One region of the Lysinibacillus sp. S1 genome, then DNA from elsewhere that is predicted to be linked to it. Evidence: riboswitches for the same ligand, from Rfam matches in the RefSeq annotation. Region 1 holds a riboswitch; each other region holds the start of a gene.
The links. Region 1 has a riboswitch for cobalamin ahead of metE (5-methyltetrahydropteroyltriglutamate--homocysteine S-methyltransferase). Riboswitches for the same ligand answer to the same signal wherever they lie in the genome.
Positions count from the first base shown of each region.

Region 2: another riboswitch for cobalamin. It lies ahead of cobT (nicotinate-nucleotide--dimethylbenzimidazole phosphoribosyltransferase); the one in region 1 lies ahead of metE (5-methyltetrahydropteroyltriglutamate--homocysteine S-methyltransferase).
Region 3: another riboswitch for cobalamin. It lies ahead of ACHZEU_RS16380 (FecCD family ABC transporter permease); the one in region 1 lies ahead of metE (5-methyltetrahydropteroyltriglutamate--homocysteine S-methyltransferase).
Region 4: another riboswitch for cobalamin. It lies ahead of ACHZEU_RS23285 (energy-coupling factor ABC transporter permease); the one in region 1 lies ahead of metE (5-methyltetrahydropteroyltriglutamate--homocysteine S-methyltransferase).

Region 1 is NZ_CP173154.1:355,106-364,254, forward strand. Features, by position in the region: gene metE (5-methyltetrahydropteroyltriglutamate--homocysteine S-methyltransferase) at 1-2,046, opposite strand, end outside; cobalamin riboswitch at 2,220-2,400, opposite strand; gene ACHZEU_RS01870 (Lsa family ABC-F type ribosomal protection protein) at 2,966-4,447, shown strand; gene ACHZEU_RS01875 (hypothetical protein) at 4,479-4,868, opposite strand; gene ACHZEU_RS01880 (DUF3888 domain-containing protein) at 4,989-5,729, shown strand; gene ACHZEU_RS01885 (DinB family protein) at 5,757-6,224, opposite strand; gene ACHZEU_RS01890 (GNAT family N-acetyltransferase) at 6,240-6,764, opposite strand; gene ACHZEU_RS01895 (response regulator) at 6,836-7,942, opposite strand; gene ACHZEU_RS01900 (ATP-binding protein) at 7,939-9,149, opposite strand, start outside.
Region 2 is NZ_CP173154.1:1,483,430-1,492,578, forward strand. Features, by position in the region: gene glnA (type I glutamate--ammonia ligase) at 1-525, opposite strand, end outside; gene ACHZEU_RS07830 (MerR family transcriptional regulator) at 581-958, opposite strand; gene ACHZEU_RS07835 (methionine gamma-lyase family protein) at 1,113-2,366, opposite strand; gene ACHZEU_RS07840 (trimeric intracellular cation channel family protein) at 2,708-3,313, shown strand; gene cobT (nicotinate-nucleotide--dimethylbenzimidazole phosphoribosyltransferase) at 3,408-4,463, opposite strand; cobalamin riboswitch at 4,555-4,731, opposite strand; gene ACHZEU_RS07850 (hypothetical protein) at 5,151-5,546, shown strand; gene ACHZEU_RS07855 (rhodanese-like domain-containing protein) at 5,591-5,893, opposite strand; gene hfq (RNA chaperone Hfq) at 5,989-6,219, opposite strand; gene miaA (tRNA (adenosine(37)-N6)-dimethylallyltransferase MiaA) at 6,317-7,219, opposite strand; gene ACHZEU_RS07870 (alpha/beta fold hydrolase) at 7,206-8,123, opposite strand; gene ACHZEU_RS07875 (glycerol-3-phosphate dehydrogenase/oxidase) at 8,127-9,149, opposite strand, start outside.
Region 3 is NZ_CP173154.1:3,288,400-3,297,548, reverse strand. Features, by position in the region: gene ACHZEU_RS16405 (TetR family transcriptional regulator) at 110-688, shown strand; gene ACHZEU_RS16400 (multidrug efflux SMR transporter) at 763-1,116, shown strand; gene ACHZEU_RS16395 (multidrug efflux SMR transporter) at 1,116-1,430, shown strand; gene dapF (diaminopimelate epimerase) at 1,512-2,369, opposite strand; gene ACHZEU_RS16385 (heme ABC transporter ATP-binding protein) at 2,422-3,213, opposite strand; gene ACHZEU_RS16380 (FecCD family ABC transporter permease) at 3,219-4,265, opposite strand; cobalamin riboswitch at 4,411-4,598, opposite strand; gene ACHZEU_RS16375 (biotin transporter BioY) at 4,752-5,348, shown strand; gene ACHZEU_RS16370 (YdhK family protein) at 5,452-6,021, shown strand; gene ACHZEU_RS16365 (response regulator transcription factor) at 6,064-6,765, opposite strand; gene ACHZEU_RS16360 (ATP-binding protein) at 6,743-8,137, opposite strand; gene ACHZEU_RS16355 (NADPH-dependent FMN reductase) at 8,621-9,149, opposite strand, start outside.
Region 4 is NZ_CP173154.1:4,618,483-4,623,350, forward strand. Features, by position in the region: gene ACHZEU_RS23270 (energy-coupling factor ABC transporter ATP-binding protein) at 1-776, opposite strand, end outside; gene cbiQ (cobalt ECF transporter T component CbiQ) at 773-1,546, opposite strand; gene ACHZEU_RS23280 (energy-coupling factor ABC transporter substrate-binding protein) at 1,552-1,824, opposite strand; gene ACHZEU_RS23285 (energy-coupling factor ABC transporter permease) at 1,828-2,574, opposite strand; cobalamin riboswitch at 2,723-2,908, opposite strand; cobalamin riboswitch at 3,161-3,343, shown strand; gene ACHZEU_RS23290 (ferredoxin) at 3,489-3,860, shown strand; gene cobJ (precorrin-3B C(17)-methyltransferase) at 3,865-4,868, shown strand, end outside.

The DNA.
Region 1 (9,149 bases):
TAGTGAGGTAATAAGTTCCCCATGACTTCGTGATGTTTCTATGGAAATCACATCTGCATCTAGTGCGCTAATTGGTTCGATGAAATCATTAAACTCACAGTAACACATATGTGTATGGATTTGTGTTTCATCTTTGACACTAGATGTCGCAAGCTTAAAGGAATTGACAGCCCACTCTAAGTAAGCCCCCCATTCCTCCTTTCTAAGCGGTAAACCTTCTCTTAACGCTGGCTCGTCCACTTGAATAATTGATATACCTGCGTTTTCTAGTGCTTCCACCTCTTTACGGAGTGCTAATGCAATTTGATAAGCGACATCTTTACGGGACAAATCATCTCGCACAAAGGACCAATTTAATATTGTTACTGGCCCTGTCAGCATGCCTTTTACAAATCGCTTCGTTAGGCTTTGGGCATAGGCGGATTCTTTTACGGTAATTGGTGAAGCCCATGCAACATCTCCATAAATGATCGGAGGCTTCACACAGCGTGATCCATATGAAACAACCCACGCTTTCTTTGTAAAGGCAAAGCCAGTCAGCTTTTCACCGAAATATTCAACCATATCTGTACGCTCAAATTCACCATGAACAAGTACATCGATATCTAATTCCTCTTGTATGGAGATCCAGCGCTTTGTTTCGTCTTCTAAAAATGTTTCATAGGCTTCATTCGATAATTGTTTCTTTCGCCACGCATTACGATTTCTTTTCACTTCATCTGATTGCGGGAAGCTACCGATTGTAGTTGTTGGAAACAGCGGTAATCCTAAGGCTTGTTGTTGGATCGTTTGTCGCTTCGTAAAATTACTGTGTCGTTCAAAATCTTGCTTTGTCACAGTTTGAACGGCTTGATGAATTAACTTATTTTGGCGGATTGGATGTTTTTTTAGAGCCTCAATCGCCTTCATACTTTCTGAAAAATTATGTTGTAAGGAACCATCTTTATCTCGTCTATATTTAGTCAGCCCCGTGATTTCTATGATTTTCTCATCTGCGAAGGCCAGAGACTGCTTTAAAACAGGGTCAAGTTCATTTTCAAGAGAGGTTGTGATTGGAACGTGCTGTAGGTTACTTGATGGTTGAATCCATAGTTCAGCAGCATGACTTAGCTGTTCAATGGCTTGAATCGTCGCATTGACTTCCGCCAGGTTTGAACGCCAAATATCACGGCCATTCACTACCCCTATTCCTAATACTTTATCCTGCGGGAAACCAAATTGACGAAGTGACGCCATATTTCCTTTATAGCCATGAACAAAGTCCAAACCGAATCCTTGAACAGGCAATGTACTTAATGCTTCATAGGCACTTAAAGCTTCGAAATAAGTCTGTAGCATTATTTTAGCCTCAGGAACGGCAGTGGCTAACTGGTCATACATTTCTTTCACCAGCTTTATCTCTGCTGGATCAAGTGTTAAGACGAGGGATGGCTCTTCTAGCTGAATCCAAGTGGCACCTGCATCCACTAATTCTTTTAATACCTGCGTATAGAGTGGTAATAAAGCTAATAAGTACTCAACCTGTGTTAATTTGTTGTAGCCTTTCGTTAACTTATAAAATGTATAGGGACCAATTAGTGTCGGCTTCGCAATGATACCGAAAGTTTCCTTCGCCTCTAAAAAGTCGGCTAACACTTTATTTTCTGTTAGTTGTAAGGCTTGTCCCTCATACTCTGGAACAATGTAGTGATAATTTGTATTAAACCATTTTGTCATTTCACTAGCTACGGCTGTTTTGTCTCCTCTTGCTACACTGAAGTAGGTATGAAAATCGACTTTACCACCTTGCCAGTTAAAGCGCTTTGGAACTAAACCAAACATCAAAGCTGTATCTAACATTCTATCGTAAAACGTAAAGTCGCCAACTGTCACCATATCGATTCCAAGTTGCAGCTGCTTGTTTATTCTTGATAAACGGATTTTCTTTAATTTTTCCTCAAAGTCCTCCTCAGAAAGTTCATTGCGCCAAAATGCTTCTAGTGCTTTTTTCCATTCGCGTTCCTCCCCTATATAGGGATAACCGATCAATGTACTTGTATAGTTCATGTTTTTAAGCTCCTTTTTTAGAAAAAATAAAAAGCCATTCTCCTATTAGGAAAATGGCTGCATGTTAAAATTAATAATGCTAAAACAATACGAAAAAGTATCTACTTTCGCATAAACGTTATCGCACAGTGCCTATTTGGTCACTTTTCACCACCTATTTCCACGTAGGTATTTGGTGTGTACTAGAAATTGGCAGGTCTCCTGGCTTTCCATCAACACGCCTCACAGCCTTCCCAGTTTCCCCAGTGGCATTTGTGATTTGCTCCGAATTACAGTTGCGGGACAGCGTCGGATTTGCACCGACTTCCCTTTTAAGCCAAACTTTCATTTGGCACCAAGTCTTACACAATATTCAATTATGCTCCTACTATAGCACATATTTCAGAATAGTAGAAATTATTTTTCAACTATTATATAAATTATTTCTATAAATATTATAGGAATTGTTGTATAGTACTAAATGAAAATAAGGTTACATTGTATTCTGTAAAAAAATTTGTTACTATAAAAAGACAATTATGAGAGGACTGATGAATGGACAATGAAGAACTAAACTATATTTTTATTTGAATTGAATGATTTCAAACACAAAATATAGGGTTAGTCTATCCATTTTTAACTATCAGTTTGCATTTTATTTGTCATGACACAAATGGCAAATCGCATTTATTCAGAGAAAGACTAATCCTTCCAATGTACAATTGGAGGGTTTTTTTCTTGCTTTCATAGTTGATTTTGTACCTTTCATTTACCCATAAAGGAGAGGAAAAAATATGAGCGATTCAGAAACTATTGTAACGCATGTAACACTCCGTATAAGTCGTTAATATCCATCTGCTTATACGGAGAAATGAACCATAGATGGATAGACCGACTTTGTATGAAAAGTAAACTGTTGCAATACAAAGGAGGAATTATCATGTCCATGATACAAGTACAAAACCTAACTTTTTCTTATCCAAGCAGCTTTGACAATATTTTTGAGAATGTCAACTTTCAAATCGATACGGATTGGAAACTTGGATTTATCGGTAGAAACGGACGAGGTAAAACAACATTCTTTCAGTTGTTATTAGGAAATTATGAGTATAGCGGAAAAATCATCTCTTCTGTAGACTTCACTTATTTCCCCTATCCAGTTTCTGATCCAAATAAATATACCCATGAAATATTTGAGGAAATTTGTCCTCAGGCAGAAGATTGGGAATGTCTACGTGAAATAGCTTACCTACATGTAGATGCGGAGGTCATGTATCGTCCTTTTAAAACATTATCCAATGGCGAACAAACAAAGGTGCTGCTTGCTGCGTTGTTTTTGACAGAGGGTCAATTTTTATTAATTGATGAACCAACCAATCACCTAGACACGGATGCAAGAAAGACGGTTTCCGATTATCTTCGCAGGAAAAAAGGATTTATTTTAATTTCACATGACAGAAGCTTTTTAGATGGCTGTGTTGACCATATCCTATCGATTAATAGAGCCAATATTGACGTTCAAAGTGGAAATTATTCTTCTTGGAAGTTAAATTTTGATCGTCAGCAGGAACACGAAGAAGTAACCAATCAACGACTGCAAAAAGATATCGACCGATTAAAACAATCCTCAAAGCGTTCGTCAGGTTGGTCTAATCAAGTGGAAGCCTCCAAAAACGGCACAACCAATTCAGGTTCCAAACTGGACAAAGGCTTTGTTGGACATAAAGCAGCCAAGATGATGAAACGAGCGAAGAACCTGGAATCCAGACAACAAAGAGCTATTGAGGAAAAATCAAAACTGCTAAAAAATGTTGAAAAAACCGAGTCATTGAAAGTAGAGCCATTGGCATATCCATCAAAAGAAATGGTTGTTGTCACGGATGTATCGATTCGGTACGATGACCATATCGTGAATAAGCCTATTAGCTTCAAAGTGGCACAAGGGGATCGAGTTGTTTTAGATGGCAAAAATGGAAGCGGAAAAAGTAGTATGTTAAAACTTATTCTAGGTAATCCCATCCAACATACAGGCTCGATAAAGTTAGCTTCAGGTCTAGTCATTTCCTATGTTCAGCAGGATACATCCCATTTAAAGGGATTGCTATCGGAATTTATTGAAGAGCATGGTATTGATGAGACGTTATTTAAATCAATCCTGCGCAAGATGGATTTTGAGCGTATTCAATTTGAGAAGGATATCTCTCATTATTCTGGTGGGCAAAAGAAAAAGCTGCTGATTGCTAAAAGCTTGTGTGAGAAGGCTCATTTATATATTTGGGATGAACCACTCAATTTTATTGATATCTATTCACGCATGCAGATTGAAGAGCTCATAAAAAGCTCTCATCTCACAATGGTGATTGTTGAGCATGATCAGGCATTTCAACAAACTGTAGCAACGAAAACGATAGCGATGTCATAAAGAGAAGAATCCATTTATGGATTCTTCCTTTTTAATGATATTGAAACCAATGGATCCATTTAGAATTTGTCTCTTTTACGATATATAGCTCACCTAGTGATGCACTTTGCGCTGGCAGTAATCTTGGAAACCTTAATCGAACAAACCAGGAGTGATTAGCCACATTTTCTCCACAGAAGTTCACCGCCATTTTATAGTAATTCTCCTCCATGCCAGTTAATATGGGCATGGGCTTTATCACCTCAATTTGCCACTCCTGATAATCAGGGCTTGAGCCATATACTTTTGGAATGATGTCAGCTAATGCTTGACTAAGCTCGTCTTTGTCTTTCTCCGTTGTTCTCATCAATACATCTGGATTTGGACATTTTAAGCCTTCAGGTTCTGACCCCGAAGTAGCTGTTGGAAATAACAAAAGCATACATAAAAAGGGCAGTATTATTTTTCCCATTGTTCAATTCCCTTTCTTTAAAAATGCTCGATAATTTGCTGTGATTGGTGCACTCTATAAAGTATCATCCTGCAGAAAGGTCACTATTCCATGAAAAAATTTGCTTATGTTTTAATGTTTATCTTCACTATGTTCATTCTGCCATGTAAGATTTATGCGCAAAGTGAACAAGCTGATGAGCAACTAATCAGGGACACATTCATTACAATCCTTAATCCATTTATCGAAAAGGAAATTGATCATTACTATGGCTATCCTAAGCAGTATGGCTTGTATGATGTGAAAATTTTAAAAATTGTCAAAGAAAGTCAGTTTAGCTTTAAAGTTAGCGTGGAAGTTACGACCTTTGAGCATGCGCATTCCCCACCCTACAGTAAGGAAATCATTACGTTTGAAGTCAGTCCAACTGGTGTCAGCACACTTCGCTATATACATGAGGCAGATGATGTAGAAAAGGCAATAAACGCATTCTATAGGGCAACACTGTTAGATATACAGCAGAGTTTTAAACTGGACTTAGCATCGTATACTTCCTACCGATACGATCAATTGCAATATCAAGCTGAAATTAATAATGATATGAAATCCCTTGCTATGATTGCAGAGGAAATAGTGACCCATATTTTATTTCCTGAGCGAAAGATTCCCTACAAAAATGTCATAGACCCTGTCACTTTTATTAAGGGTAATATAGGTTATATGCTCTTTAAAAGGGCGGATGGTACAAATGTAAGCTATCAGTTGCAAAAGAAAGACGGCACATGGATCGTAAAAGATAAAAAAAGTAAGCCAGGTAAGAAAATGGAGGATCTGTTACCATGGTATATATAGAAAAATGAAGCCAACTGATTCCATCAGTTAGGCTTCATTCTTTAAGAGCGTTTGCATCATACTTTTTATAATTCCCATGTGAAAATTTTCATGGTTCATATGAAAGACAACCATATCACCTAATGTTTTCATACCTAAAAAAGGTTCTTTAAGCGGTTCATGTAGATGTCCTGCACAAGCTTGTTCAATAAGAATTGGTTGTTCCTCTAGGAGCATAATGATTTGATCCATTGTTGGCGGTTGCTCAGTCCAGTCATCTGGTTTACTGCCACTAGGAAACATTACATGATAGGATAGGGGCAAATGCCTTTCTTGTGTAACAGCTGGAAAAACGGTATGATCCCAACCAACTAATAGATGACCAGCATTCCAACGAATATTGTTATGATGTCCAGCGGGTATCTGATCAGCAATATTCTCAGGGATCGTACGTAGAAATTCAACAGTCCAATTACGCCACATTTTCATTTGCATAAATAATTGCGCTTCGTTCATATACTAGCTCCCTTTCTACACGTTTTCAGTTATATTCGATATCAATTTATAGTAAATTACGGTTGCTTCTAATTCTCTATCTGGTGAAATAGTATATTGCGGAATTTTCCCTACTTCTTGGTAGTCTAATGATTTATATAATTTATTGGAAGGATCCCCTTCTCTCGTATCTAAAACTAGCAAGGAACGGTTTTCTTGTTTTGCTCGTTCCTCTGCTTGTTGCATCAGCGCTCGTCCAATACCGTTGCGTCTAAAGTTGGGATGTGTCATTAACTTGCAAATTTCAGCACGATGAATGCCATTTGGTTTGCTAGTTAAATGCAATTGAATACTACCTGCAATTTCATTATTTATTTTCGCAATGAACAGTAAGACATCTGACGCTAAGACAGATTGCCAATATTTTATCGCTTGTTCTTGTGTGAGTGGAGGTAAAAAACCTACGGATGCTCCTTCATCTACGACCATAATCAATAATTCAGTAAGCTTCTCCAAATCTTGCTCAATATGGTGAAGCTCAATTATTTCAATCTTTTGCATGCCGAAAGCATCTCCTTTTTATAAAATTATTACCTACTATTAAAACAGAAATTACTTTTCCGAAATCGTTTCTAAACGTTGAGTAAGAACTCGTTGTATTTTCTATAAAATTTTTCTGGCACAGGGAGATCAATTTCAGCTAATTTTGCCTCTATAGATTCAAAGAATTTTATACATTCTTGTTTCCTATTTTGTTGAATTAAGAATTCTAACAATTGAAACATATACTGTTCATTGTATTCGTCTAGCTCTAAAAGCTTTTGTAGGCAATTATACTTTAATAAAGTGTGGGCAACGTCTGTACGTGCAATATACTGTTCAAGCACATGTAATACAGATTGCTTTAAGCGGAGCCTGATTTGATTAACCCATAAATACTCCTCATCTATTAAAAAATCACCCTCATAGCAATTCAATAACTGCTGAATGGATTTCTCATCATGTTGATCCTGCTCCAATAGTTGATTCAGCTCATCATAATCAGTTTGAATTTCCGCATTTAATTTATAGTGATTATTGACCAAGAGTATGGGATCTTGAATACCATTGTCCTTTAATATCTTTCTTAAATGATAAATAGTTGTATGTAAATTACTAGCTGCCTTTTCAAAGTTCAAATCTGGCCACAATTCCTCTAAAAGAACTGCATTTAACATAGGCCGTTTTTGGTGAAATAGTAAATATAAAAATAGTTCACGTACTTTTCTTGTTCGCCACTTAATCACATTATGTTGAACATCCAGTAGATAAAAGCTGCCTAATGTATGCGCATATAATGAGTTTTTCTTCTCATCCCTCGGCGCCACCGTCACGACCATTTTTTTCTGTGCTTTTGTTAACGCATTAATCAGTCGTTTTTCCTGTACTGGCTTTAATAAATAATCTGTTGCCTCAACTTCAAAAGCCTCCACGGCAAATTGTGTATGAGCTGTAACAAAAATGATTTGTAAGGATGGTTGCTTGTGTAGGAGCTGCTTTGCAAGTTGCATACCGTGTGTGTCAATCATTTCAATATCTAAAAACACTACATCAATTATTTCTTTTTCAAGAAACTGGAGGGCCTCAGTTGAATTTGTAAATGTTCCCTTAATGTTAATCTGAAATTGGGCAAGTTGTTTAACCATAATAGATAAAACATCAATGGCCAATTTTTCATCATCAACGATCATTATATTCATGTGACACCACCCTCTGGTAATAAAATGACAATTGTTGTTCCCTTTCCTTCTTCGCTGTAAATTCGTAAACTAGCATTTTTTATTAATTTAAATTTCTTTAATGGATTCATAAAGCCAATTCTTGTACTTTCTTCATTTAGCAATTGGTGCAATTTTTCTTCTGAAATTCCTACACCATTATCATAGATTTTAATTCTTACAAATTGTCCCTCTCTCTGTAGGCTTAATTCTATGGTCCCTCCCTCTACTTTCTTAGAGATACCATGGAACACTGCGTTTTCAATTAAAGGTTGAATGGACAATGCAGGGATTCCTAATTGTATCGATTCGTCAATATCATATTTAATACGTAAACGATCTCCAAAGCGCATTTTTTCAATTGATAAATAGGCTTTTACAAGCTCCATCTCCTCATCAATGGGGACAATGCTATTTCGATAATGAACATTCAGTTTTGCACGGAAATAAGTGGCTAAACAATAAAGAGCTTCACGTGTGTTTTCCATATCTGTATAACTTAAACCAATAATCGTATTAAGTGTGTTATATACAAAATGTGGTGTGACCTGTGAATATAAATAGTTCATTTCTACTTCGATTGCATCGATTGATGATTGTCGAACAGCCAATAAAGATTCAATACGAATAAAAAGTTCATCGGTAGAAATCGGCTTTTGTAGATAATCATTCGCCCCTACTTTTAACGTTTGCAGTAAGTCAGATTGCTTCATAACTGTAGTTAAGATAATTATTGGTAGTTCCAGCATATCATATTGTTTACGTACACGTTTACATAACTCATAACCTGACATGCCATTCATCATTAGGTCGATTAACATACAATCTACATGATTGGTTTTAATATAATCGATCGCATCAAAGCCGTTATCTAAGGCGATCACTGTATATCCCTTTAAACTTAGTGCTTCCGTTAAAGTTTTTATATTGACATGGTTGTCATCTACCACCAGTATTTTTTTATCGCTTCCTTTATAAATAAGGGGCAGTCGAAGCTGTATTTCTGTATCTGTATGTGATGTAATGATAGCTTGTTCATTACTTACGTTTTCTAGTGTTGAGAGGGGCATTGTAAATGTAAATGTTGTCCCTTCCCCTACAGTGCTTGTCACATAAATGTTACCATTTAATTTTTCAACAATATTTTTAGTAATACTTAGTCCCAAACCTAGCCCTTCTTTATTATGAT
Region 2 (9,149 bases), 1.1 Mb from region 1:
CTCTAACACGATATCACGACGGCAATTTTCACCAAGATCTGTTGGCGCTAAATCGAAATAACCACCATGGTCATTTACTTCTAATGTTGGTTCGCCTTTTGCATCTAATTTGAATAAGAAGAATTCTGGCTCAGGCCCTAAATTGAAGCTTGAGAAGCCCATTTCTTCCATTTTTTTAAGAATACGTTTTAGGTTGTTACGTGGGTCACCAGCAAACGGTTCGCCTTTCGCAGTGTAAACATCACAGATAAAACGTGCTACTTTCCCTTTTTCAGAAGTCCAAGGGAATACTACGAAAGTATCAAGATCAGGATATAAATACATATCAGATTCTTCGATTCGAACGAAACCTTCAATAGATGAGCCATCAAACATCATTTTATTTTCAAGTGCTTTGTCTAATTGACTTACAGGAATCTCAACATTTTTGATAGTGCCAAGAATATCTGTAAATTGTAAACGAATAAAGCTTACGTTTTTTTCTTCGATGAGACGTTTAATGTCCTCTTTTGTGTATTTACCCACAGTTTTCCACACTCCTATAATTTGTCTAGCTTTTATGTTTACCCTACCCTATTTATTAATAGAATCGAGATAAATCCCCTCTTCGGATGGACGATTTTTGCATGCGCTGTGCTTGACGCATTTCTTCGCGCATAATTTGACGTAATTCTGAATCACTTAAATCTTGCTCATCAGTTGTTGCAACAGGATTTTTCTTTTTAGCAAATATTTTTTTAATCTTCGCCATATTCATACCCTGTTCTAAGTAGTCTTTAACCTCAAGCAATGTATCGACGTCATTCAGTGAAAACATACGTCGATTGCCTTCTGTTCGGTGCGGCTCAATTAAATGGTGTTCTTCATAATAACGAATTTGTCTTGCCGAAAGCTCTGTTAATTGCATCACGATACTCATCGATAATAACGGCATAGTTCGTCTAATTTCACGACTCATTTAAGTCCTCCTCCAATACCCGCTTATCATATAACGAAATTTTTTTACTGTCAACCAACCATGTAAGGTTATCTAACATGGTTGGCACTATTTTTTTCAATCTGATTAAAAATTGTAAAAAACTATTCATATTTAGGCTTTATCTATTGTCTTGTTATGCTTTTTGAATGGCTTGAACTGCACTGCAAATAGCAAATTTAACGTGTTCATATGTTAGTCCGCCCTGGATAAATGCTGTATATGGCGGTCGTATCGGGCCATCCGCTGTTAGCTCAATGCTGGACCCCTGAATAAATGTTCCAGCCGCCATAATGACATCATCTTCATAGCCTGGCATATAGGCTGGCTCAGGAGCATAATGGGCATTTATCGGTGAGTTCGCTTGTATTTCGCGACAAAAGTCAATCATTTGCTGAGCTGTTTGGAACGATACTGATTGAATTAAATCTGTACGCTTCGCGTGATAGCTCGGAGAAGTGCTCATGCCGATTTCCTCAAGCATTGCAGCTGTAAATATCGCCCCTTTTAGTGCTTGCGATACAACATGTGGTGCCAGGAAAAATCCTTGATAAAAATCACCTAGTGTATTTAATGTGGCCCCCGCTTCGGCTCCAATACCTGGAGATGTCATACGATAGGCACATTTCTCCACTAAATCTGCTCGGCCAGCAATATAGCCACCAATTTTAGCCAAGCCTCCACCTGGATTTTTAATGAGCGATCCTGCCATTAAGTCAGCACCGACCTCTGTAGGTTCCTGCGCCTCTACAAACTCGCCATAGCAGTTATCTACAAATATAATAGCTTTCGGAGCTATTTTACGTACCTTTACACACATTTCTACAATTTCTTCAATTGTAAAGGATGGACGTGTTGCATAGCCTTTTGAACGCTGAATCGCAATCATTTTGGTTTGTGCTGTAATGGCCGCTTCTACACCTGCCCAATCAATGACCTGATTATCTAGTAAATCCACATGTCGATAACCGATTTTATAATCTTTCAGTGAACCTGTATCTTTATCACCACCATCGACAATGGATTGCAATGTATCATATGGCTGACCAGAAATATAAAGCAGCTCATCACCAGGACGCAAAACACCGAATAGACTAAGCGTGATTGCATGTGTCCCTGAAATAATTTGTGGTCGGACTATGGCTGCCTCTGCACCAAATACTTCCGCATAAACACGCTCTAGATTATCCCGTCCCTCATCATCATAGCCATAGCCGTTTGATGGATGTAAATGATAATCACTTACTTGATGCTTTCTGAAAGCTGCTAGCACCTTCTGCTGATTGTAGAACGCCATTTCTTCTACCTTGGCATGATAAGGCCGAACTTGCTCCTCTACTTTTGCCGCTAATGACAGCGTTTCTGTTGATAAATTTGATGTAAACGTCATTCTTTCTTCTCCATTTCACAATGTCTCGCATTTCAATCAGGAAGATTTATTGACTATCTAAATTGACTTCAATCACTCTAGAATTCCCTAACCAACTACTGGTATATGAACGCTTTTGACGAATGTTTTTCTTTATTTTAATCACATTTTATCAATTTGTATGTGCACCTGTAAAACTTGCCTATTGTTTCTAAGGGGATTTTACGCTAAGCTAATGTGCGGACTTATTTCAAGAAGCGTATTTAATGACCGATTTTGGCTATTAAATTCATAGATTCTGTTACGTAAAAAGTCTTTTAACTTTTAATAAAGTTTATTTATTGATAGAAGGGGTGAAAGGGATGGCTTGGGAGGTTTTTAGTATTATAGGAACAATTGCCTTTGCTATTTCTGGGGCAATTATTGCCATGGAAGAAGAATACGATTTATTCGGTGTATATATACTTGGTATTGTGACTGCTTTTGGTGGAGGAGCTATTCGAAATTTACTCATTGGACTACCTGTCACAACGCTTTGGGGACAGGATATGATGTTTCAAATAGCGCTTGCTGCGATTACGATATTCTTTATTTTTCCGCATCATCTGATTCAACATTGGCATCGTTGGGGTAACTTCACAGATGCGATTGGCTTATCAGCATTCGCTATTCAAGGCGCACTCTATGCTGTCAAGCTTGATATGCCAGTGAGCGCAGTCATTGTAGCTGCTGTTTTGACAGGTTCAGGTGGTGGTATTGTACGAGATTTATTAGCTAGAAGAAAACCATTAGTTCTCCGTGATGAAGTTTATGGTGTTTGGGCAGCTCTTGCTGGACTGCTAATCGGATTCGAGGTTTTTACAGGGGACATATTCCTTTATATTTTATTCGCAGTGATTACAGCTTTACGTATTCTTTCCTATATGATGAAGTGGCGCTTGCCATTACGAAAGTTAAATCGTGCATAACCATTCAGCCAATGACCAAAAATTAAGTCATTGGCTGTTTTATTGTTTAAGCTAATGTTTCATTCCTTATTTGATTAAAAAAGAGACATTTAACTTACCTTTTTAACAACTGCATTGATTCTTCTAAAGTCACCATGTTTTTCATCATCGAGCAAGCTGCATCTAAAAGAGGAAAGGCTAAGGCTGCTCCAGAACCTTCGCCTAAACGCATATTCATATGCAACATCGGTTCAATGCCCAGTAAGGCAGCGGCAATTTTTGCCCCTGGTTCCTCTGAAGCATGGGAAGGAATGATATAATCGATTACTTTTGGTTCGAGCTTATAAGCAATGAGGGCGGCTATAGTCGAAATAAATCCATCAATGACAACGGGTTTACGATGGGCAGCAGCGCCAAGAATAATACCTGTCATCGCCCCTATCTCTAACCCTCCAACCTTAGCCAGAACATCAATAACATCACTTGGATTAGGCTTATTTAAGGTAATTGCTTTTTCAATAACTGCCGCTTTATAGGCAATGCCTCCTTGGCCTACTCCTGCACCAAACCCCGTTACTTCGATAGGGTTGCATCCCGTCAAAACAGCTAATATCGCAGCACTTGGTGTTGTATTGCCGATGCCCATTTCTCCAGTCCCAAGTACATCAGCACCTTTTATGATTTCCTCAGTGGCCACACGGATTCCTACTTCTATCGATTGAATGGCTTCTTGTTTGGCCATAGCTGGACCGTGTGCCATGTTATCGGTACCGTATTTAATTTTATGAATAATGACACCTGCATCAAGTGAAATATCTTCTTTTACTCCCACATCTACTGTGACCACCTTTGCATTGGTAATCCCCGCAATCGCACAAACGCCTGTACCCCCCTTAGGAAAATTTAATGTTTGAAAGACCGTAACATCTTGTGGATTCGTGGTTACACCTTCCTCGCAAACACCATGATCTGCAGCACAGACAATCATCACCTTTTTGTCGACCGTCGGATATAATTGTCCTGTTATACCAGAGAGCTGTACGGCAATTGATTCTAGTTTACCCAAGCTACCCGGGGGCTTACAAAGCGCATCAATCCGCATTCTAGCTTGCTCCATACTTTTCATATCAACCCCTTGAATGTTTTGAATCGTGTCTTGTAATAATTGCATGATTATTTCTCCTCTCGTTCTCATTAAGACAAAATAAAAAGTCTGTAGTTTATTGTCATGACAAATAAACTACAGACTTTTCCATCATCTATATCTTCTAAAGCATGTAGGCAGGTCTCCTGGCTCAAGTTCAACACCTCATAGTACCTTCCCAGCTTTTCGCTAGTGGCATACACTATGAAACTCCCTTATACAGTGGCGGGTCCGCTAAAGCTTTTCACTTTATTCCCTATTCTCCCTAGTGGGCACCTATTGCTTTTATGTAATTATGTTAAATCTACTTTACAACTTTTTTAGTGTCAAGAGGAAAAAATTTTTTGAGTGTTAACTTAGTACATACTCCAATTCCCAATATAAGCTTATCAATAGCCTGTGAATCTTTCACTTGATTCCTAGTCTTCCTTAATTATTGCTTTTAAAGATTTCTCTATGCCTAACACTCAGCTTGTACAAGAACTAATTACTAAATCAATTGTCTTAACAAATAAACTACAGACTTTTCCATCATCTCTACCTTCCGTAGCATATGTTTTGCCAATTCACTGAGTAATGTTGAACATAAAAGTTGAAAACCTTAATAATCTGTTCAATGTAAACATAAATTATTTCTAAAAATTCAGTATTCAGTTGATTAAAATTAGGGTAAGTATCAAATAGTAAAACGATGAAAAGTTAGGAGTAGATACGATGAATGCAAAAGAATTAAGAAACGCTATTGCTGAAACCTGTGAAACGCACGATAGCCTCTATGCCAAACTCGTAAAACCGATCAATCAGTTATTAATCAATATCGACGCTTCGATCAGCGAAGAGACAGCAAATAAAATACTAGAAAATTTAAAATTATTTCATAGTGGTGATAAATACATTACGGAGTGTCATTTCGAGGAGAGTCAAAATTTCTTGAAAGATGGCATTGAGCTTCTCCAAAAAGGGGATTTGGCGAATGGAGCACTACAAATTTATGGAGCTGGTCTAAACTTTGCTAGTTATGCTTCAAAAGTGCAGGGACAAAAAAATGTTAATATCTACAAAAACTTTGAAGAGAATTTTAATTTTATCATGGACGCCGTGAAAAAATAATCATGAAAAAAGAAAGAGTATATGCTCTTTCTTTTTTTCATGATTTATTTAAATTCTAATTCTCCATCATAAGCCAGCATGCCGCCTTCAAGGTTTGTTACATCAAATCCTTGTGCCTCTAAGTAAGCACACGCATTGGCAGAACGAGCTCCAGCCTTACATACAATAATATATGGCTTTTCTACATCTAATTCCTCTAAACGTTCAGGGATAGTTCCGAGTGCAATATGTTTAGCACCTGGGATCATGCCATGTGCTACTTCATCCTCTTCACGAACATCGATAATATATAGGTCCTCATTTGCATCTAACAGATCTAATAATTGTGTTGTTTCCATTGTTTTCATAAACTTTGTCCTCCAAAATATCAAATTCCACTATCATTATAGCTTGTAGCAAAAAAAACAGCCAGTGTGAGAACACTAACTGTTTAACATACTTATTATACTTCTGTCTCTAAAAACTCTATTTGTTTTGCTGGTACGAATGTAGAAATGGCGTGCTTGTAGATTAGGTGCTGCTTATTTTCAGCATCAAGTAGTAATACTGTAAAATTATCATATGATTTCACAGTCCCTTTTAACTGAAATCCGTTTAACAGAAATACAGTTACAAAAACACTGTTTTTACGTAGTTGGTTCAAGAACGTATCTTGCAAATTGATTGATTTCATCAAATAGCCTCCCTACTAACTTTCTACCTCTTCATTCCTATAGTAGCATGTTCTACCAATTTATCAATTAGTAATTTTTAGAAATTCTTCTTTATTCTTATAATCGATCATCCGGCGTAATAAAATGGACATCCATTTTATTACGGAAATAAGTAAGCTGTCTTTTTGCATAGCGACGGGAATTTTGTGTTAAGCTATCAATGGCTTCCTCTAGGGTACATTTGCCATCTAAATAATCATATAATTCTTTATATCCGATGGCTTGTATAGACTGCACACCACGGATATTTTGCTGCCATAGTCCCTTCACCTCTTGCAGAAGACCATTTTCCATCATTAAATCAACACGACGATTAATACGGTCATATAGCACGTCACGGGACATGTTTTGACCTAACCCTAAAATAACATGATTGTAAAGGGGTACTTCCCCTCGATTTTGTGCTTCAGCTGCTTTTGATACACCGCTTAATTCCAGCATTTCTAATGCACGAATAACACGACGTGTATTGTTTGGATGGATTGTCTCCGCTGTTTGAGGGTCTAGTTGTTTTAGTTTGTCATGCATTGCCTCAGGGCCAAGCCTTGCTAATTCCTCATAGTAGGCTTTTCGTGCTTCTTCATCTACTTTTTCATCAGTAAATTGGAAATCATAGAGGACAGCTTGTACATATAAGCCAGAGCCTCCTACTATTATAGGTAATTTTTGACGAGCTTGTATTTCCGCGATCTTCGCACGTACTAATTTTTGATAATCTGCTACCGAAAAGGGTTCTGTAGGCTCTAAAAAGCTTAGTAAATGATGAGGAACGCCCTCCATCTCTTCTTCGGTAATTTTAGCTGTCCCAATATCGAGCCCTTTATAAACTTGCATGGAATCACCATTAATGACTTCACCGTGATATTTTTTTGCCAGTTCAATGCTTAATGCCGTTTTACCTGAGGCAGTCGGCCCCACTATTGCTACGACCTCTGCCTGCTGCAATTTAGTTTCTATCATATTTTTCTAACCACCGTAATAAAACTTGAAAGACCGCTTCTTGATTGTCTTCATTTAAAATTTCATGTCGTTTATCCTCGAATAAATAAACCGTTACATCCTCTACCCCCACCGCTGCTAATTGTTCAGCAACTTTGTAAACGCCTAGCCCCTGTTCACCAACTGGATCCTTACTGCCACTAATCAAGAGAATAGGAAGGTCTTTTCTTACTTTTGCTAATTCTTTTTTACGATTTAGTGTGGCAAAGCCAGTTGTCAAATCCACGAAAAATTGATTCGTTGGAATAAAGCCACAATAGGGATCATCGATATACTTTTGCACCTCTTGTTGTACTGAACATAACCAATCATAGGCAGTCTTCGGATTGGGAAATCGCTTATTAAAGCTACCAAAGCTCAATCGATTTAACAGCTTACTTTCAGTTTCTTTTCCTAGCCCCTTAGCTAAAGCCTTGGCTACTAGATTTCCTACAGCATGCAAGGCTGTCACATTTCCAGTGCCACAGAGAATAACATTGTCTACTTGCTCTCCATATAATTGAATATAGCGTCTAGTAATGAAAGAACCCATACTATGGCCAAAGAGAATAAATGGTACATTAGCGTATGGTGCGTGAAGTTGTGTAATCACTTCATGAGCATCTTTTACAACACGCTCAAAGCCGTTTTCTTCAGCAAAAAAGCCCAATGTCCCATTATATGCTGCCGTTTCACCATGCCCACGGTGATCGTGCATCGTCACAACATAGCCTGCTGTGTTGAGTGTTTTCGCAAATGTTAAATAGCGACCGCTGTGCTCTGCCATGCCATGCAAAATGTGAATATGTCCAATACATGGCGTTGAAGGCTCCAATGTTCGAGTGAAGACAAATTGTTCATCCGACATTTGAATATAACGCTCCATCCCTTACTCCCCTTCTTTCACAAAATTTGTTGCATCGTTAATGGCTTGCTCTAATTCAGCAATATACCTATTTTTTTGCTCCTCCGTATAATTCAAGCGTTGTTGCATCACCTGAATTACTTGCTGTTTATAAAGCTTTACTGCTTCAATATCGAAGTATAATAAACCAGTACGACGAATAAAGAAGTCGCTTGGTGTATAGACCATTTCAGCTTCAATGCCATACAGTAGCATAGCATGTAAGGCAAGAGGCATTGTACTACCATGTTCATGTAAAAATTTCACGCGATCAAATAAAGCATCTACATTCGTGCCATACTTTTGTACAAGCTGCTTGGCTTCATCATAATTTAAGCCATACTGTACGCCTTCTCGTGCTTTATAGGCAATATAGTCAGGGAAATTTATAGCGTTAATTCCCTTTGCACCGGAAAGTGCTAGCTCACGTGTTAAACAGGCACTTGCATGCTTGTAACGACGGGTCTTCACAATTTTATCGACAATCGTTTCAGCCATTTGGCGATAGCCCGTAAGCTTGCCACCAGCGATTGTCATTAAACCACTTGGCGCTGTCCAAATTTCATCTTTCCTTGAAATTTCTGATGGATCCTTGCCTTTTTCATAAATCAGTGGCCGTACGCCTGCCCAAGAGGATTCTATTGTGTCTCTTGTAATAGTAGCTGTTGGAAAGACCTTTTTTGCAGCCTCGATTAGATAATCCACATCTTGCTGTGTTGCCACTGGATGTACAGGATTACCTTCATAGACAGTATCCGTCGTCCCTACATAGGTTTTGCCATCTCGTGGAATGGCAAAGGCCATGCGACCATCAGCAATATCAAAATAAACAGCTTGCTTTAGTGGAAAATCCTTTTGTTTGATGACAATATGAACGCCCTTTGTTAGACGTAATTGCTTGTTATCTGCTACTTTATCTTTTTGTCGTACGTCATCAACCCATGGACCCGTTGCATTCACAATTTGGGCGGCATGGACATTGAGCATTTTCCCCGTCACATGATCCCT
Region 3 (9,149 bases), 1.8 Mb from region 1:
ACAAACGAACATTGGATAATAAAAATGACTGATAATCAGTCATTTTTATTGACATTATTTTTCTTATTCTATAACATAATAATTAAGTAAGGCAAAAGTGAGGGATTGCATGTCAAAAGAAGAAAAAATTATTCAAGCTGCCATTGAGGTTTTTCGAGAAAAAGGTATAGAAAAAACAAAAGTTTCAGATATCGTTAAAGCTGCTGGGATCGCTCAAGGAACATTTTATCTTTATTTCCCATCACGCCTTTCTGTTATGCCTGCTATTGCAAAAAATATGGTAGAAAGAATTATTGCTACCTTAGATGAAGGTATTTCAAGTCATAAGCCCTTTGAACAGCAACTTGAAGAGGTTGTGGAAATGGTTTTCTTAATCACGAAAGATTATGGAGATATCGTTGCACTTATTTATGCAGGTATTGCGCAAACTGAGCATTTAAAAGAATGGGAAAATATATATGCACCCTATTATGACTGGATGAGTCATTTCTTATTATCTGGCCAGCAACAGGGAATGATACGTGATTCAATTGACCCAACACGTTCTGCTAAACTGATGATTGGTCTAATTGAATCTGCTGCTGAACAAATTTATTTATTTGATGATAGCAAGGACGAAACAATGAAATTGCTCAAGCTTGAGCTTATAGACTTCCTATCTCACGCACTTGGCCTACGTCACCCATAAAAGTGACGTTCTCTTTTACCTCGAAAATGACTGAATGTCAGTCATTGTATTACCTAATAGAAAGGATTTTATTGATGAAAAAAGAATGGATGTACGTCGTTTTAACAAGTTTATTTGAATTGCTTTGGGTATTTGGCTTTAACGTAGCAAGCTCATGGTGGCATTGGATAATTATTGTGACAATCATTGCTATAGATTTTCATTTCTTATCGAAGGCTTGTGAGAGCTTACCTACTGGTACAGTCTACGCTATTTTCGCTGGAGCAGGTGCAATCGGTACCACATTAATGGATATTTTCATTTTCGAAGGAGAATTTAATGCCATTAAAGGACTGTTCATGATTATTTTATTATTAGGTGTGATTGGTCTAAAATTAGCGGATAATTCCTCTAAAGAGCAGATGCAAACGAAAGGAGAGAATGTATAATGGGTTGGATACTTATTATCTTAGCTGCATTGTCTGAAATTATAGGTGTGGTTGGCTTACGCTTCTATAGTCAGCATAAAACATTACGAAACTTAATGTTATATATTGGTGGTTTTGGTGTGTCTTTTGCCCTTTTATATGCATCCTTCAACTATTTGCAGTTAAGTATTGCCTATGTTGTTTGGGTAGGAATTGGTACTGTTGGAGCTGTACTCGTAAATATCATTTTCTTTGGCGAATCCAAAAATCTATCACGTATTATCAGTATCATAGCAATTATCGTAGGTGTAGCAGGCTTAAAAGCAGTATCTTAATGGCTTTACAATATAGGACGCCACTCTTAAATCGGAGGCGTCCTGTATTCATTTATTTAAAATGGCATGAAATGGGAGTAATTAAGATAAAAATTCATAAATACCATCCGCGATAAATTCTGCAGGTCCACGCATCCAGATATGATCATTGTCAGCCCATCGTATGACTAAGTCACCGCCACTAAGTTGGACTACTATCTCTTCTCCCTTCTGACAAAAACCATTTAATATAGCAGCCACTACCGCTGCACAAGCACCTGTCCCACATGCCTCTGTTATACCCGAACCTCGTTCCCAAACGCAGCATTTTAATGCCTTCTCATGAACAACCTCTACAAACTCAACATTGCAGCGATAAGGAAATCTCATATCGTTTGCTATAATACCGCCTAATGTTCTTAATGGTGCTTGCTCGATCGCATTCACAAAAACTACGGTATTGGGATTGCCCAAAAACAAAGCTGTTACTAAAAGAGTTTGTTGGGGTAAAGGAAATATTTCATTGATGACAAGCTCATTTGGGTTTCCTAACATCGGAATGTCTTTGCGCAATAAGAGAGGCTTGCCCATATCGACAATCACTTCTATTACACGATTGTCTTGCACCACTACCTGTACCAGCATAATCCCGGATTTCGTTTCAATCGTAATTAGCTCTTGTCGTACAATATGACGTTCAAAAATATACTTAGCAACACAGCGAAGACCGTTACCACAATTTGTCCCCTCAGATCCATCTTTATTAAATACACGCATACCACAGTCAGCAATTTTAGAGGGTTGGATAATAATCAATCCATCTGAGCCAATACCAGTATGGACATTGGCCATTTTTTGAGCCAATTCACAAAAGATATCTTCCTTGTAATCATGTTGGAAAAGATCAAGATAGATATAGCTGTTGCCAATACCATGCATTTTCGTAAAGGCTATTTGCATACAGTCACTCCTTAAAGGTTGTTTTATGTATCTAATAGAAGATGACACTTTTCTATATTTGGCTAAACCCCTTCGTGAACTGTTCAGGAACATATGTAAGATACGGCTTCCCTGTCATTGGATGTATTTGAATATCCGCAAAAACACCAAATACATCTTGCAGCACTGTTGGCGTAAGTACTTCCTCTGGTGTACCATGACAAACTATTCGCCCTTGCTGTAAAACGTAAATTTGATCGCAATACATAGCAGCAATATTCAAATCATGTAAAGCTGCTACTACGGTTAAATGCAAAGTCTGAATTAAATCCATAAGTTGAAGTTGATGTTGAATATCTAAATGATTCGTCGGCTCATCTAATATTAATATCTGTGCTTGTTGAGCGAGTGCCCTTGCAACCATGACACGTTTTTTCTCGCCACCAGAAAGCGAACTAAAGCTTCGTTTCTCTAAATGCGATATGCCCGTTTGCCTAAGAGCCTCTTTAACAATTTGAAAATCTTTCTCTTGATCAAGCTCTAACAGCTTTTTATGTGGGGTTCTTCCCATACTGACTAAATCATGCACAGTGAAATCAAATAATACGGGTGTCTCTTGGCTTACAACAGCCAAATTTTTCGCAATTGCTTTGCTTGATTGCTTTAATATATCTTGCTCATTTAATACTACCGAGCCACTTTCAGGTTTTAGGAGACGATACATATTTTTTAACAATGTTGATTTTCCGCTCCCATTAGGACCAATTAATCCAACAAATTGCTTTTCTTTTATTTGAATACTTACATCATGCAGTATACGCTGATCGTAAATGGAGAATGATACTTTTTTCGCTTCTAATGTCATGGAAGTTAATCTCCTTCACCGAAAGAATAATTGTTACGACGGAGAAGCCAAATGAAAAATGGTCCTCCACAAAAAGCTGTAATAATACCAATTGGCATTTCCTGAGGAGCAATAATAATTCGAGCAAAGGCATCTGCCCACACTAAGAATATTCCACCTATTAAAGCACTGATAGGTATTACGTATTTATAGTTTGAGCCCACAATTAAACGCACAATATGGGGAATAATCAATCCCACAAATCCTATAGAACCACTAACTGCGACAAGCACACCTGTTAATAGAGATACTAGTAGTATTAACTGAATACGGAATTGCTGAAGATTAACGCCTAATGTCACTGCCGCCTCTTCTCCTAGTAATAATAAATTTAAATTGCGATAGTGTAGCCACAGTAGCCCAAATACAATAAAGAATACGAAAGCTGGAATCACAATATTATTCCATTTGGCTCCAGCTAAACTACCTAGCATCCAAAACATAACAGCCTTTAAGGCCCCTTCTTGCTTTGACATCATTAAAATAAAGTTAGAGATAGCCGTTAAGATAAAGGACACAGCCATGCCTGCCAATAGCAAGCGGAAAATAGAGACACGTCCCCCAACACGTGATAAGAAAAAGACAAGTGCAATGGCAAGTAATGAACCAAGGAATGCGGATACTGAAAGAGCGTAAATACCTAAAAATGAAAAGGCTCCTAAAATAATCACAGAAGTAGCTCCGACAGCTGCCCCTGAAGAAATCCCTAGAATATACGGGTCTGCAATAGAATTACGTACTAGTGCCTGAATGGCTGCCCCTGCAATAGCTAACCCCGCTCCTACTATCGCAGCTAGCAAAACACGAGGTGCTCTTATTTGCCAGATGATGATTTCCTGAGAGCGACTCCAATCTTGCTCGATCGAATTTTGTATAAAAGGAATTTTAGAAAGAATGACTTTCCATACATATAACGGTGTAACTGTAACTGAGCCAACRATTACAGCAAAGGTCATTGAAACAATTAATACCATGAAAAGTACGAAGGAAAATAACATAAATTTTTTATTCATCTGTTTTAAACTCCTACTGAATATTGATGAATGAAGCAATAAAAAAAGGTATCCCATGCGAAAATGCGCATAGAAATACCCAAGATTAAACAAAGTCAGAAAAATATCCAGCTATTGTCCGTAATTGCTTGCATCCTCGTGGGCATTACAGGTATTACTAAATGGCAGGTCTCCTGGCTTCGATTCACTATCCTATAATTGCCTTCCCATTCTTAAACAGTGGCAAATCATATTATAGGATTCATCGTTACAGTTGCGGGACAGCGTCGGACTTCCACCGACTTCCCTTTTAAGTGACATTCAAAATGTCACACCAATAGTATTTGAAGTTATAAAATTGTGACGATTCTATCATACATTTTTATAGATAGATAGTCTACTTCAATTTAATTCAGTAATTGCGTTAACTTATACAAATAATAAAGTTGACACAAATGTATTCGTTTTTTACACTAGCAGTAATAACTTATAAAACGAGGTGAAATCATGGCAACTGTTACACAACATAGTCACCATAAGTTAAGAACTGTTGACATTACCTACATTGGATTATTTACAACGCTAATGATGGTGGGTGCTAATATCACTTCCTTTGCACCTTTTATGGTAGTAGGTGGTGTACCCATTACGCTTCAAACCTTCTTTGCAATTTTAGCAGGGCTTATTCTTGGTAGTAGAAAAGGTGCGCTCGCCTGCACAATTTATATGTGCGTAGGATTGGCAGGAGCTCCTGTCTTTGCTCGTTTCGGGGGTGGAATTGGCCAAATTTTAAGCCCTACCTTTGGGTTTATTATTACTTTTATATTTGCGGCATTTGTTGCGGGGTTAATCGTAGAACGAAGCGGAACAAAGAAAAGTTTTATCGTAGCTGCTTTGGTAGCAACGGCTATAAATTATTTGATAGGAACAAATTGGATGTTTTTTGCCTATAAGCTATGGGCAAGTGCGCCAGAGAATTTTTCATATAAGCTCGCTTGGCTTTGGATGATTCCTCCACTACCAAAAGATATTATTTTAGCTATTTTTGCTGGTATCTTCGCCCATAGATTACAAAAAACATTGAAGATCATGCCCATTCAATAGCATATCTCCCCGCCAGACTAGAGAAATGTTTTTCATAGGTTATATCCATCGTTTCTGCATATTTATTTGCTACATTAGGAGCACATAGTGAGGAGGATATCATATGAAATTCAATAAAAGATGGTCAGTCGGACTATTATCAGTAGTCGCTCTAATTAGTTTATCGGCTTGTACAGAGGATCAAACAAAACCTGCGTCCACTTCTAATGAAGCTGCTGAAGAAATGGATCATTCTACAATGAACCATTCAAGTTCTGGCGAAGTACCAGTAACGTTAAAAAAAGCTGAAAATCCGAAATTTCCTATAGGAAGCACAGCCATTATTACAGATGGACATATGGAAGGTATGAAAGGGGCCGAAGCAACAATAGTAGGTGCCTATACTACAACTGCCTATGTTATTTCCTATGAGCCTACATCTGGTGGAAAGCGAATAGAAAAGCATAAGTGGGTAATTCATGAAGAATTAATTGACCCACAAGAAGCACCACTGGCTCCTGGAACAGAAGTAAAAACGGACGCAACACATATGGAAGGTATGGAAAATGCGACTGTCCTTATTGACGAGGCTGTGCAAACAACTGTATATATGGTTGATTATACTTCCACTACAAGTGGTGAAGCTGTAACAAATCATAAATGGGTAACAGAAGAAGAGCTTAGTCCAAAATAATAGAAAATAACCTCTACCTTCAATTCTGGTAGAGGTTATTTTCTAGCTTTTATGTTCCATTTGCTTTCTCTTTGCAGACTTATGCCATTTATAGCCGATGCCCCAAACGGTTTGCAAGTAATCATCCGCCGGAAAACCACTTTTTCTTAATTTTTCTCGTAAATTACGTACATGTGAATCAATGGTACGATCTTCAATCGTTACATCATATCCCCAAACGGCATGTATAAGGTGTTCTCTAGAAAATGCTCTATTTTGATAATCTAAAAATAGGGCGAGCATGGCAAATTCCTTTGGTGTTAATGGAATTGCCTTATGTTGAAAATATACTTCAAAGGACTCTCTATCTAAACAAAGCCCTTCAAAGTTAATCACTTTTTCTTCAGATATCGTTCTTCTTAATACAGCATGTATGCGTGCTAACAATTCTTCCTCATCAAAAGGCTTTAAAACGTAGTCATCAGCACCAAGATTTAAACCTTTTACAATATCAGCGTGTTCTCCTTTTGCAGTAAGCATAATGATAGGAACATCCCAAAACTTCCTAATTTCCTGGCAAACCTGCCACCCATCCATCTCTGGCATCATAATATCCAAAAGAACTAAATCCACATGCTCTTCTTCTAAAAAATGCAATGCCTCTTGTATAGAAGACATTGCTCTACAATTAAATAGTGGTTCCAAATAAAGGGTTAATAAATCTAACATTCTTGGTTCATCATCAATGCATAAAATCGTTTTCATTCATTTCTACTCCTTTAAATGATAATTCAAAAGTAGTCCCTTTATTTATTTCACTTCTAACCTTTATTTCTCCCCCATGTGCTTGTACTAGCTCCTTGACAATAGCAAGCCCAAGTCCAGATCCACCTAAAGCACGACTACGTGATTTTTCCACTCGATAAAACCGATCAAAAATATACGGTAAATCCTTCTTTGGAATTCCTTTCCCTGTGTCTTCAACGATGATGCTTAAAATTCCACTGTCTTGTTTTACAGTGACTGTAGTCATATCTCCTGGTGCACAATAGATTAATGCATTATTTAATAGATTAATCAGAATTTGCTCAAGTCTTGCTTCATCTGCACATAGTGTTAAGCCATTATCACAACGTACAACTAAATAGATACCTTTATCTTGAAAAGCGGGACTTAATTTTTCTTCAATGCTTGTAAAAAACGGCTCTAAATGTAAGCAATGTTTTTCAATTACAAATGAGTTTTCATCCATTTTCGCTAAATCAAATAAATCTTTGATTAATCTAGAAAGTCTATTTGTTTCTTCTATTATAATAGCTAAATACTTTTGACGATCTTGCTCTGTTAAATCCCGTTTAGCAAGAATGTCTGTATAGCCTTTAATAAAAGTTAGCGGTGTACGAAGCTCATGTGCAATACTCGATAAAAACTCCTTACGCTCTTGCCTTAGATGATTTAAATCATTGGATAAAAGCTGGATAGCATTTGATAAATCCCCAAGCTCATCTTTTCCATTCGTAGAAAGAGCAACTGTAAAATCACCCTTACTCATTTTCAATGTAGCCTCTTTCATTTGAATAAGTGGCTTAGCCAGCTTACGAGATAGAACAACAATGACTGCAATACTGACTAGACCAGATACAATACCCACGATGAGAAAATGCTTATTCAGCCGTTTCATTAATGCATGGATGGAATCGGTATTTTGAAACATAAATACATAGCCAATCGTTCCTTGCTGATTTTGAATAGGGCTTATAGTCGCAATTGCTTTAACTTCTTGCCAATTGTCTTGTAAAACCCTTCCTTCATAAGGTATTTCCCCCTCTATTTCACGAATCAGATCACTGATTTCTTGATGTGGCTGTGAGGATGCAAGGATTGTCCCGAAATGGTCAGTCACCACGACATCTGTACTTGCTTCTGATTCCATAAGAACGACATGTGCTAGTGTTTCATTATTGAAGTTCTGTTCTAATATAGTACGATGTGAATTTCCTCTCGCTTGTAAACGCTCTAGTTCCTCTTCCACTCTAGAATTCGTCAAGGAAACATGCAAAAAAAACATCATAAAGGTTTCAATACAAAACAATGTGATGAAGAAGATAATGCCCAGCTTTAATGATAATTTTCTCATCCGTAACCACCATTTTAGAATTTCTTAAAAGTATATCTTGAAAGTGTGAAGATTTCATGCAGAAGTAGCATCTTTCCAAACAAAAAATGCCCATAAGTATATTGTATACCTATGGGTCATAGTATTGAACATTCATTAGAATTTGTATGAAAAAGGCTTGCCGCTTCACAAGAATTACCATCTTAGCAAAGATTTTATGGGTAACTAATCACTTCTCCAAGTGCCTATCCTTTCTCTAATGGGCTATTTTATCCGTTACTGCTAATATGAAAAATAATCTCTTGATGTATGGTTGATGGGAGAGGAGCTAGCGTCACAGAGTAGACCCTAGAGCGAACGGAATTGAGGGAAGCGGCATCGGACGCTAGCGGAACCGAAATCAACCATTCGCCTTAACAAAAGAGCTTTTTTTGCTAGTGACATCCTCTTTTTTTCAACAATATAACCCATAAGTATATTGTATACTTATGGGTTATATTTTAATTAAACGTATTTTTTTGCCCAACTTAAGAAATTATCAATAACTACGTCAAGGAATTTCACTGTACCTTCATCAGTTAAATTGCCTTCTTCATCAAATTTAGTGTGAACAGCACCAATATAAACGTCATTACCGCTAAGTAATGGTGAGTTAATGCCTGGAGAGAATAAAATATCACGTAAATGTAATTGTGCTTTTACAGTACCTAAGTTCCCCATTGATGCACCCATAATGATAGATGGTTTGCCAATCATTACTTTATCTACACGAGATAGCCAATCAATAGCATTTACCATAACCCCAGGAACTGTACCATTATATTCAGGTGTAACCCAAAGTACAGCGTCTGCAGCTTTTACTTTTGCTTTAAAATCAAGAACTGCTTGTGGAGCCTCATTTTCAATATCTTGATTATACATTGGTAGGTCCTTTAAGCTTAATACTTCAAGATCTAACTTTTCTGTATAACGTTTTTGAATAAATTGAGCTAATTGCATATTATAAGATTCTTTACGGATACTACCTACGATT
Region 4 (4,868 bases), 450 kb from region 1:
TGCAATAGCTTCTTTTTTTGCAAAGCTATGACCATTTCAAAAATCCATGGACGTTCAAGATGCGCGCGATGTAACAATTCGTCTTCATAAAACAAGGTGATTGGATCACCGTTATAAATAATTTTTCCAGCCTCCATAACAATGATTAGATCTGCCCATTCATAGGCGAGAGGTATGTCATGGGTTGCTAGTAAAATGGTTCTCTCACCATCATCTAATTTGGCTAAGTATTGTAATACTTGTGTAGCATAATAATTATCAAGACCTGCTGTTGGTTCATCTAACAAAAGGACAGAGGGCTCCATCGCTAAAACACCTGCCATTGCTACACGTTTTTTCTGACCTACGCTTAAAAAATGAATGGGTTTATCAAGCAAATCTTTCACTTCGGTTTGCGCAACGGCCCATGCTATTTTTTCTTCCGTTTTTTCAGTAGACCAGCCGAGATTCAATGGGCCAAATGCTATATCTTGCTTGACGGTCCCTGAAAAAAGCTGATGATCTGCATTCTGAAAAACAATGCCGACTTTTTGGCGTAGGGCCTTTAAAGCTTTTCGACTATATTCCAGATCGTTGCCTTCGAATACAATCGTTCCAGCTGTAGGTTTTAAAATACCGTTAAGATGCTGAAATAAAGTCGATTTTCCTGCGCCATTATGCCCGAGTATGGCGATTTTTTTACCTTTTGGAATGTCTAATGTAATATCTGACAACGCCTTCGTACCATCCGCATAGGCATAAGATAATTGGTTGAGTTTAAAATAAAATGCTGTCATGTAAAATACCCTCCATATACGATGAGGACTAGTAAAATAGCTGCCATGCCTAGCCAATTTTTCTTGCTATAAGAGCCCATCTCTTGCCAGTAGACAGCCTCGCCTCCACGTGATTGCATGGCATTGTTGAGCTCTCGGCTACGCTGAAACATTTCCACAAATAATGCCACAATAAGCATGGAGACAGAGCGTAGCCATTGCATCGGTGAATGATAGCCAAGACGTGCTTGCTGGGCGAGATGTATATTTTGCATGCTTTCTAAAAACATAAAAATAAAACGATAGATTAGTTCGACGAGCTCCACTAATAAAGAGGGAAGTCGCCATTGTCGTAGCACATAACATATTCCTTGTACGGAAGTGGTTAGAATTAAAAAGTATAAACAACTAATGCTACCAAGGACAATAAAGAACAGCTGTTGCGCTGCTAAAACACTTGCATTCCCAATAAAGACAGTCCAATTCCTAAATGTAAACGACCAAATATGGGCAGGGAGTGTATTCGTTGATGATGTAAAGGAAAGTAAAATAGATACGAGACTTGTTAATAAGAAAAAGCTAGGTAGCAATAATAATTTGCCGTAGTATGCAAGCGGAATTTTTGCACCTAAAWTGATAAAAGMACTCATTACAAWAMATGTWATGAGTGAAAGTCGTTCATCTCTCATGWTGAGCGTTATGAGAAGTAGTCCAAGTGAAAATATCATTTTTTCTARCGGATGAACGGACGCTRGCTTATTCAGATAGGCATACTTATCAATGAGTAACATAATGGTTAACCTTCTTTGGGTTTGCCACGCATATAGCCGATGAAGTAGCCAATAAAGCCAGCTCCTATAGCTGCCTGTAGCACGAATAATAAGCTTTCGATTTCACCACTTGGTGGCTCCCATAGACTTTCAAACCATGGTTCATATTCCGCATTGATTTCACCGATAGCTGCTTCTGCTTCTCCATCAGCACCACCAAATTCAGCACCTTTTTGTATGAATAAGGGAATGATGGCTAACAACACAACAATTGCTAATAACAATAAATTTTTTTTCATTTGTTAATGTGCCTCCTTTGTTGAGAAAACACGTAACGTTTTTAATTCGCTAACATTGTATTTTTTCAAGAAATTCATCACAATGACCGTTAAAATTCCTTCACTCAMTGCTAAAGGAATTTGAGTTAAGGCAAAAATACCTGCAAACTTTGTAAAGGATGCCATAAAGCCTCCAACCTCTGAAGGAAAGGCTAGTGCTAGTTGTACAGAAGTCACAATGTAGGTACCTAAATCACCAAGCATAGCTGCAAAGAATATGGCTAGTGAAAATGACAACCCTACTTTTTGAGCCCCTTTAAAGACAAAGTAAGCAATAAAAGGACCAACAATAGCCATAGAAAAGGCATTAGCCCCTAAAGTTGTAATTCCTCCATGAGCTAATAATAAAGATTGAAATAATAAAACGATTGTTCCAATTACACTCATTGCTAGAGGGCCAAAGAGTACTGTCCCAAGTCCTACACCAGTTGGGTGAGAGCAACTACCTGTAACTGAAGGGATTTTTAGGGCGGATAGCACAAAGGCAAAGGCCCCTGAAAGCCCCAAAAGCATTTTTGTTTCAGGATTTTCATCAATGGTTTTTCGAATAGAACGCAATCCTAGAATGATAAATGGGATAGAGATCACCCACCAAAAAATAGCCCATTCGATTGGTAAAAAACCTTCCATGATATGCATGGCAAAGGCACGTTTTGGCACGATTAAAAAGGCCAGTAAAAAATAACTAAGTTTCCACCATGATAATTTCAAAAAGCTTTCCTCCTAACTAATTAATAGATTTTTAGAATATTGCGTGCGTAATTAAAAAAAGCACTTCTCCTTAGGTGGAAAAGTGCATAGCTAAAAAAGCAAATAACAGTCTCATCTGCTAAGCCGCACACCTATCCTCGTAGGTTGAAACGATCACTTATTTTTCGGCAGGTCTCCTGGCTCTAGTTCAATGCTTTATAGGTCTTCCCATCCGTTGGACAGTGACATATTCTATAAAGCTCCCTATTACAGTGGCGGGACCGCGCCGGACTCAAACCGGCTTCCCTTTTAAGCAAAATGACAAGCACTTTGCACCGAAAAACATTCAAATTGTGAGATTTCACGACAAAGTGTAACATGAATTTCCATAAATATGCTATACCTTTTATAAAATTTTTAAAATTAAAGGTCAACGGTGAATATTCTGATAAAAGTTTGTGCGCAAATTATATAGATTTATATAAATTTCATATCTAGTTCCATTCAAAATTGATAAATTTGTCATAAATTTTTAAAGAAATATTGAAATTTTAAAATAATAAGATATGATAAAGACAGTTTTCTATTTAAAATTCTAATAAAAATTTCATATAAAACGTCAATAAGTGCTCGAATAGCTCGAGATAATAGGGAAATTGGTGAAAATCCAATACAGCCCCCGCTACTGTAATAGCTGATGAAATCGCAAAGCCACTGGTACAAACTTGGGAAGGTGCGACAGTAAAATGAAGCTTAAGTCAGGAAACCTGCTTATTTGATTGTGCATGCAAACTTTTCGGAGGGAGAAGTTGAAGCGAAAGCGGGTACCTGTATTTCATTCTATTCGTTTTTATTTGGCTTCTACAAAACCTTTACTCTTCGTTATAGAGTAAAGGTTTTTCTTTTTCCAAAAAGCAAATGAGGGGAGACAGAAGATGACAACTTGGAATTTAGAGGGGATGAAAACACATCTCTTTATTTGCAATGGCAGTAGCTGCATGAAAAAGGATGGGGAGGAAATTACCTTAGCCATTCGAGATGAGATACAACGGCAAGCACTCGATCAGGAAATACATACGACAAGAACGCGCTGTAATGGACGCTGCAAGGATGCTTGTGTGGTAATCGCTTATCCTCAAGGAAACTGGTATCGTGTGCCATCAACAGAGCATGCTAGAACACTAGTACAAGATTTACATCATGAATCCTTATACAACGAACATGTCTTTACACTTCGTGAAGGTACATTACAGCGTACTGCTCAAACAACTGCCATTAAAGGGATCGAAAAGGTGAAAGAGGGGTAACAACATGGCGCAAAAAGGAAAAATTTTCGTAGTAGGCTTTGGACCTGGAGATTTTAAGCATATTACGACACGTGCAGTAGAGGCTTTACAACAAAGTGATATGATTATAGGCTATAAAACCTATGTAGAGCTGATTCAAGATTTAGTAAGTGCAAAATCGATTGTTAGTACAGGCATGACAGAAGAAGTGTCGCGTGCACAGGAAGCCGTTCGTCAAGCCGAAGCAGGGAACATCGTCTCAGTAATTTCGAGTGGTGATGCAGGCGTCTATGGCATGGCAGGATTAGTCTATGAGGTGTTAATTGAGCTAGGCTGGACAGAAGCAACAGGAATTGAAGTTGAAATTGTTCCTGGGATTTCTGCGATTAATTCATGCGCTAGCATACTTGGTGCACCTATTATGCATGATGCTTGTACAATCAGTTTGAGTGACCATCTAACACCTTGGAATTTAATTGCAAAGCGTGTCGAGGCAGCTGCAATGGCGGACTTTGTCATTGCTTTATACAATCCTAAAAGTGGACGTCGAACAAGACAAATTGTCGAGGCTCAACGAATACTCTTAGAATATCGTTCGCCAGACACACCAGTTGGGCTTGTGAAAAGTGCCTATCGAGAACGTCAAGAAGTGACCATGACAACACTAGCAGAAATGCTAGAACATGATATTGGTATGTTGACAACTGTCATTATCGGGAATTCGTCAACATTTTTCTATGACAATAAGATGATTACGCCCCGCGGTTACCAACGTAAATATACCCTGGGTGAAGAGAAACAGCCATTACGTCCACATCAACGTTTACGCGAAGAAAATGAACCTTGRGCAATGAACCAAGAGACAGGAACAGCGCGAAATGACTTTACGGCTGACCCTAATGCAGGGCGCTTTAATAAACCCAGTATAGCCGCTACGCCAAAGCCGAAAAAAACAGCTCTTGAAATGGCTACAGCGGCACTTGCAATGGTAAAAGGGACAAGCGCAGTCAAAGTAACACCGAAGCTTGT